DNA from 2 places in the Senegalia sp. (in: firmicutes) genome. Region 1 is predicted to be linked to the other one. Evidence: predicted binding sites of a transcription regulator. Region 1 holds the regulator's gene; the other holds the start of a gene.
What was found. The regulator NrdR, encoded in region 1, represses ribonucleotide reductase genes. The targets are predictions, from matches to a motif close to CACNANATNTNGTG.
Positions count from the first base shown of each region.

Region 2: ACTHUW_RS10080 (ATP cone domain-containing protein) is a predicted target of NrdR. The motif match lies at 2,280-2,293, and genes of this name have one in related genera.

Region 1 is NZ_JBQCYD010000006.1:61,912-66,116, forward strand. It holds gene pstC (phosphate ABC transporter permease subunit PstC) at 1-34, opposite strand, end outside; gene ACTHUW_RS02865 (PstS family phosphate ABC transporter substrate-binding protein) at 195-1,142, opposite strand; gene nrdR (transcriptional regulator NrdR) at 1,268-1,723, opposite strand; gene ACTHUW_RS02875 (hypothetical protein) at 1,826-2,029, opposite strand; gene folD (bifunctional methylenetetrahydrofolate dehydrogenase/methenyltetrahydrofolate cyclohydrolase FolD) at 2,129-2,977, opposite strand; gene gcvPB (aminomethyl-transferring glycine dehydrogenase subunit GcvPB) at 2,994-4,205, opposite strand, start outside.
Region 2 is NZ_JBQCYD010000041.1:370-4,574, forward strand. It holds gene ACTHUW_RS10065 (thioredoxin family protein) at 1-426, shown strand, start outside; gene ACTHUW_RS10070 (putative glycoside hydrolase) at 428-1,621, shown strand; gene ACTHUW_RS10075 (GNAT family N-acetyltransferase) at 1,639-2,178, shown strand; gene ACTHUW_RS10080 (ATP cone domain-containing protein) at 2,360-3,520, shown strand; gene ACTHUW_RS10085 (NUMOD3 domain-containing DNA-binding protein) at 3,619-4,205, shown strand, end outside.

The sequences.
Region 1 (4,205 bases):
TAAAGAAAAAATATTTATCATTTGAATTTATCAAATTAACCCTCCTCATTTCAAGTAACTACTTTAAATTTATTATAGTATATTAAAATTCATTTATTGTTTTGCTAAGGTTAATTGAATGTTAAATCTATGTAAAATAATAAATTAAAAAACAATCATATTGCTAAGCAATATGATTGTTTTTTAATTTATTATTACTTTAATTTATTTAATTCTTTTTCATAATTTTCTTCTGATAGACCTACATAACCCGTGCTAGGTACTATTTCAGGAGCGTTTTCTATATAATAATCCACAAAAGAGTTTATTTGTTTTTTATTAGTATAATGATCTTTATTTACATATATAAATAACGGTCTGGATAAGGGAGTATACTCTCCTCCTTCTATTGTTTCAGGAGTTGGTTCTACACCATTAATTTTTAAAGCTTTTAATTTATCCTTATTTTCTTCATAATAAGCATATCCAAAATATCCCAATGCATATTCGTCACCTGATATGCCTTGTACTAATACATTGTCATCTTCACTTGCAGTGAAATCAGTTCTTATTGCGCCGCCTTCTCCATTAACTGCTTCTGTAAAGTAATCAAATGTACCTGAATCAGTTCCTGGACCATACAATTTAATTTCTTCTTCTGGCCATTCAGAATTTACATCGCTCCACATTTTAACTTTACTATCTGGAGCCCATATTTTATTTAAATCTTTTATAGTAATATCTTCTACCCAATCATTATTTGAATTTACTACTACAGATATGCCATCAAGAGCAACTTTTAATTCTTCAAATTCAACATCATTTTCTTTTGCTTTATCAGCTTCTTCATCTTTAATAGGTCTTGAAGCATCACTTATACTTGTCTCTCCTACGGTAAATCTTTTCATTCCTCCACCAGTACCTGATACTACTACAGTTACTTTTACATCAGGATTTTCTATTTGAAACTCTTCTGAAATAGCTGCAGTTATAGGATAAACAGTAGATGAACCATCTATTTCTATATCCCCATTTAACCCTTGATTTGATTTATCATTTTCTGATGTTTCAGATTTATCATCTCCACAAGCAGCAAATACTGATACTGATACTAATAGTAATAGTGCTAAAATTATTACTTTGAAATTAATTGTTTTTTTCATTTAATAACTCCTCCTAAAATTTATTTTCTATCTTACACATAGAATTATAACAACATTTACTTCCTTATATGTTGTCTTAGAGTTAAGACAATGTTAAGTAAATGTTAATTAGGAAGTTGTTAAATTTATTTTTCATCAAGTAGTTTTTTTAATTCATCCATAAAGGTATTTATATCTTTAAATTGTCTATATACTGATGCAAATCTTACATATGCTACTTCATCTTTATCTTTTAATTTTTCCATAATCATTTCTCCAATTTTTCTAGTTGATATTTCTTTCTCCATAGAATTGCTAATATTTTTTTCTATATCATTAACTATCTTTTCCATCTCTTCAACTGAAACTGGTCTTTTTTCACATGCTCTTATAATACCATTTAAAACCTTATTTCTATTATAAGGTTGTCTTGTTCCATCTTTTTTTATTACTACAATTGGTATTTCTTCAATTTTTTCATATGTAGTAAACCTTTTATTACATTTAGAACATTCCCTACGTCTTCTTATAGCATGACCTTCTTCTGTAGGTCTAGAATCTACAACCTTAGTTTCGTAATATTCACAATAAGGACATATCATATAATCATCTCCAAACTTTCACTTTTAAATATATTATAATTTATATCTATGGTTTTGTCGAATAACATATAAAAATCTCAGGAAATTCCTGAGATTTTTATATTAATTATTTAATTTATATCTGAATATAAGTGTAGCCTTTCCTTTTCTTTCTTTTACATCACCTTTTAGAATTTCAACATTTTCTCCGGTTTTGAGTTCTATAGTGCTTCCTTCTAAAGCTTTGAAAATTTTTCTTACTTCTTCAGATTTTTCAAGTTCTACATCTTCTTTAACGCCCCAGGCGCTTGCAAGTACACTTGCCATATCTCAAGTATCACATGCCTCTATTTTTCTTTGTTCTATTGATTCTTTTATTACATCCTTTAAAGCCACCTCTGGCTCTTTTCCATATGGAAAACTCATTTATTTTCCTCTTTCTAATCTTCTAGCAGCTATTACTGTGTTATAAATTAGCATGGTTATTGTCATAGGTCCAACTCCACCTGGTACTGGAGTAATAAATCCATTTAGTTTATTGACACTATCAAAATCTACATCTCCAACTAATTTTCCATCAACTCTATTTATACCTACATCTATAACTATAGCTCCATCTTTTACCATATCAGATTTCACAAAATTCGCCTTTCCTATAGCTGCAATAAGAATATCTGCTTCTTTAGTGATTTCTTTTAAATTTTCTGTCTTAGAATGACATATTGTAACAGTTGCATTTTTTTCTAATAGTAATAATGAAATTGGTTTTCCTACAATATTACTTCTACCAAGTATAACTGCTCTTTTTCCTTCTATATCAATGTTTTCACTTTCCATAAGCTTGATAATTCCATGAGGAGTACAAGGTATAAATGTATCTTCTCCTACTAATAGTTTACCTGCATTTATTGGATGAAAGCCATCTACATCTTTATTTGGAGAAATCTTTTCAATCACCTTTTTTTCATCTATATGATTTGGTAGAGGTAATTGAACAAGTATACCATGAATAGTTTCATCATTGTTTAATTTATCAATTAAATTAAGTAATTCTTCTTCTGAAACATCTCCATCTAAGGAATGAACTTCTGATTTCATTCCAAGTTGTTTACATGCTTTATCCTTACTCTTTACATAAGTTTTAGATGCTGGATTATCTCCAACTATTATAACACTTAGTCCTGGAGTAATTCCTTTTTCTTTTAACTCATCTATTTCATTTTGTAATTCTTCTCTTATTTTTTTTGAAACTTCTTTTCCATTTATAGTTTGCAAGTTAACACCACCTAATCTAGTTCCATTTTAATTTTAAGTTTCTTGCTGCCCTAACTTCATCCACTCTTCTAACTGGAGCACTATGAGGAGCTTCTTTTAAAAGTTGAGGATTTTCTTGTGCTTCTTTAGCTATTTTATTCATAGCATCTATAAAGTTATCTAGCGTTTCTTTGCTTTCTGTTTCTGTAGGTTCTATCATTAAAGCTTCTTTAACTATCAATGGGAAGTAAACAGTTGGCGGATGATATCCATAATCCATTAATCTTTTAGCTACATCCATTGTATTAACCTCTAAGCTATCTTCTTTTAATCCAGCTAATACAAATTCATGCTTACATACCGTTTTTATTGGTAAATCATAATATTCTTTTAATTTATTCATCATATAATTTGCATTTAATACTGCGGTTTCACTTACTCTCTTTAAACCATTACCTCCAAGAGCTAATATATAAGTATATGCTCTTAAGTTGACACCATAATTACCATAGAATCCTTTTATTTTGCCTATAGAATCTTTTCTATCATAGTTTAAAATAAATTTATCATCTTTCTTTTCAACTACAGGTACTGGTAAAAACTTAGCTAAATGATCTTTAATTCCAACAGCTCCACTACCAGGTCCACCACCACCGTGTGGTGTTGAGAATGTTTTGTGAAGGTTAAAATGCATTACATCAAATCCCATATCTCCAGGTCTTACTCTTCCCATAATAGCATTCATATTTGCTCCATCATAATATAAAAGTCCACCTACTTCATGAACTAATTCTGCTATTTCTTTCATATCTTTTTCAAATAATCCTAAAGTGTTAGGATTTGTAAGCATAAGTCCCGCTACTTTATCATCTAATAATCCTTTTAAACTTTCTAAATCTACTAGACCCTGATCTGAAGATTTTACTTCTACAATGTCATAACCTGCCATTGCAGCAGTAGCAGGATTTGTTCCATGAGCAGAATCAGGAACAATAATTTTTGTTTTATGAGTGTTGTTTTTTTCTTTATGATATGCCTTTATTAGCATAATACCTGTTAGTTCTCCATGGGCACCAGCTGCAGGCTGTAAGGTAACTGTATCCATTCCTGATATTTCAGCTAAATGATTGGATAAATTATACATAAGCTCTAAAGAACCTTGAACAGTTTCCTCAGCTTGATAAGGATGAATATTAGTTAAGCTATCCATACTTGCCATATCTTCATTCATCTTTGGATTATACTTCAT
Region 2 (4,205 bases), on a different contig from region 1:
GATGACAGAAATAAAACATTAGAAATGTATGAGAATATAAAGTTAGATGATGACTTGATAAAAAGTATCATGAATATAAAAAATGAAATCAATATACTAGCTTGTGCTGAAATGTGGTGTCCAGATTGTGTAATAAATTTACCAGCTTTAAAGAAAATGAAGGATTTAAATGATAATATAAATATATCGACTATTAAAAGAGATGGTTATGAAAATGAATTTGAAAAAATACCTACTTTTATAATTTATGATGAAAAATTCAATAAATTGGGTAGATTTATTGAAAGACCAATAACTATAAAAGAAGTAGAAAAAACAGGAACACAACCTGAAATAATTGTAGCAAAAAAGAAATATAGAAAAGGTGAATATATAACAGATACAATAAAAGATATAATAAATATAATTAATTTAAAGGGAGAATAAAATGAAAAATATAAGAAAAAAAATAATGATAAATGGTTTGATTTTAGGATTATCTATATCCACATTAACCTTTTCATTTATGCCAGATAGAGCTTTAGCGGATGAAAATAAATATAATGTAAATGAAGATGGTTATATTTCACAACCTTCTACAAATTGGGGTTTATATAAACAAGAAGAAAAAGTTAAAGGAATATTTGTAACTGGTCATTCCTATGCACATCCAACTAAATTTGATGAATTGTTAGATTTAGCTAATAGAACAGAAGTAAATTCAATGGTTATTGATGTTAAAGATGATGGAGGAATGTTATCATATAAATCTGATGTACCACTTGCAATAGAAGCTAATACAAATGATGTTGTAATAATGAATGATAGAGATTTTTTTGCTGAAAGAATGAAAAAATTAATTGATAATGATATCTATCCAATAGCTAGAATAGTTACATTTAAAGATAGGGTATTAGGTTCTGCTAGAACTGATCTTGCTATAAAAAGCAATGGTGGTGGAGTATGGAGAGATAATAAGGGAAATACTTGGTTAAATCCATACAATGAAGAGTCATGGGAGTATCCTATTCAATTAGCAGAAGAAGCTGCACTTTTAGGATTTAAAGAAATACAATTTGATTATGTAAGATTTCCAACTGATGGGAATAGAGGTGATATAAACTATGGACAAGCTGGAGAAGATAAAACTAAAGCTGATGCTATAAAGGAATTTTTAGCATATGCAAGAGAAAGATTACACGATAAAGGAGTAAAGGTATCTGCAGATGTATTTGGGGATATAATTTCTGTAGAAGGTGATTCTACCATAGGACAGCAATTAGAATTGTTAGGTGCAAATACTGATATTTTAAGTCCGATGGTTTATCCTTCTCATTATGGGTTAGGCTTTTATGGTGTAGCATATCCTGATACAAAACCTTATGAAATAGTTAATAGGGCTATGGAAGATGCAGTAAAAAGATTAGACTCTATACCTGAAGATGAGAGAGCTATCATAAGACCTTGGCTTCAAGATTTTTCTGCTCCTTGGCTTAGAAATTCATATGGAGCAAATTATATAACTTATGGTCCAGAACAAGTAAGGGCACAAATAAAGGCAACTTATGATGCAGGACTTGAAGAATGGATATTGTGGAATGCTGCAAATAGATATACAGAAGGCGCTCTTGAAAAGGAATAAGCTAAAAGGAGTTTGTTATGAATAAAAAAATGTTTAATACTTTAGTTGGAGAATCTATATATTTTAAACCTATAAATATTGATGATGCTCTAGAAATACATGAATATGCATCTGATGAAAATGTATCAAAATTTATTGGATGGAAATTAGCTAAAAATGTAGATGATACTAGAGAGATTATTAGAGATATATTAAAAAAAGAAGAATCAGGTTTTGGTGTTTATGCATCTATTGTTCTTAAAAATAGTGAGAAAATTATAGGTACATGTATGGTTTTTGACTTTAATTTAGAAACAAATAATGCAGAAGTTGGTTATGTTTTAAATGCAAAGCATTGGAATAAGGGATATGGTAGTGAAATGATTAGTCTTATAAATGACTATGCATTAAAAGAACTTAAACTTCATAAACTCCATGCCTATGTAACAGATACTAATATTGGATCGAGTAAAATATTAGAGAAAAATGGTTTTAAATTAGAAGGTCACTTTAGGGATTATTATGTTATAGATGACAAATATTATGATGGACTATTTTTTGGTAAAATATTAGATTAATTAATCTTATTATTAATTGCCTAGAATATAAAATAAAAGGTATTGCTATTGTTATTGAAAAATGATAGAATACCATATATAGAGTTACTAAACAAAATATACACAAAATGTTGTGTATATTTTGTTTTTGCTAATATATAATGGGTATTATATATTAGAGAAAAATTTAGGAGGTTTTGTCATGATCAATGTAATGAAAAGAGATAAGTCTTTAGTTCCTTTTAATGCACATAAGATTAAAAGAGCTATAGAAAATGCTATGGCTGAAACAAAAAAAGGTGTGGATCAAAATTTAAGTAAAGAAATTACTGACAAAATAGAAGAATTAATAATTAGAAAAGATATGAATGTATTTGTAGAAGATATTCAAGATATGGTAGAAAATGAACTTATGGATAGTCCAAGAAAAGATGTTGCCAAAAGATACATAATCTATCGTTTTGAAAAAGGTAAAAGTAGAGGCTCTAAGAAAAAGGAATCTAGACTTTTATCTGATCAATTCATAAGTGAATATAAGCATAGAACTTCTCCCATGAAACAGTTAGGAGAATTTATATATTATAGAACTTATTCTAGATGGATACCAGAAGAAGGAAGACGTGAATATTGGTGGGAAACCGTAAGACGTGCTGTGGAGTACAATTGTAGTTTGGTACCTACAACTAGAGAAGAAGCAGAAAAATTATATGATAATATATATAATTTAAGACAATTTTTATCTGGAAGAACATTTTGGGTAGGTAATACTCCAGTTGCAAAACATTATCCAATGGCTAATTATAATTGCTCCTTCCAAGTAATTGAGGATTTTGAATCATTTAGAGATTTATTTTACTTATTAATGGTGGGTTCTGGTGTTGGTGTAAGGGTATTAAAAGATGATGTAAAACTTTTACCAAAAGTGAGATCAAACTATGAACTTATAAATGAAGATTATACTCCTATAGAAAAGCATGAAAGAGAAGATAGTACAAGTATAGAATTCCTTCATAATGATACTGCTAAAATCACAGTAGGTGATAGTAAGGAAGGTTGGGTGCAATCATTAGATTACTATTTTAAACTTATTTCAAGTAATGAATATAGAAATATAACTACAATAGTAGTAAATTATGATAATGTACGTCCTCAAGGAGAAAAACTTAAAACATTTGGTGGTACAGCTAGTGGTCATCAAAGTCTTAAGAATATGTTCTCTAAAATAAATAAAGTTATAATGAAACTTGGAATTATATTTGGAGAGAAAAAGATAAAACTTAGACCAATTGATTGCCTAGATGTGGCAAATATAATTGGTGAAAATGTAGTTGTTGGTGGTAAACTATCATATGCTTCCAACTAAAAAAACTCTTTTAACTCATGGGAACTCCTTTAAATAGGACAATCATGATCCAAGCCTATAAATTACTTCATCTCTACTTAATAATTGGAGGTGAAAATGTGCCGAAAAAGAATTTCTATGTATATGAATGGTTCATAATAGATTCATTTGAGATTTTTTATGTTGGAAAAGGTACAGGAAGAAGAAAATTAGAATTACACAATCGTAGCAAATACTTCATGAATATTTATAATAAATATAATTGTGCTGTTCGTCTTCACAAGCAGAGCTTAACTAATGAAAAAGCCTGTAAGGAAGAAATAAAAAGAATAGCTGAGTTGAAAGCTGTAGGGCAAGCAAGATGCAATTTTACTACGGGAGGAATAGGGTTTGCTGAAGGTTCTTTAAATCCCACAGCAAAAAAACCTCATTATGGAGATGAAAATGGCATGAGAACCCAAAATATAGATTTTTCTGGGGAAAATAATCCTTTCTATGGCAAGAAACACACAGAAGAAACTAAAGAAAAAATTTCTGAGAATAGAAAAGGTAAAGGTGCTAGATTTGGAAAGGATAATCCTATGTATGGAAATGGTACTCTCATTAAAGGTGAAAGAAATGGTATGTTTGGTAAAAAAGGATTTAAGCATCCAAATTCAAAAATGTATGAAGTTATATATTCACCTACTGAGAAAGATATATTGAC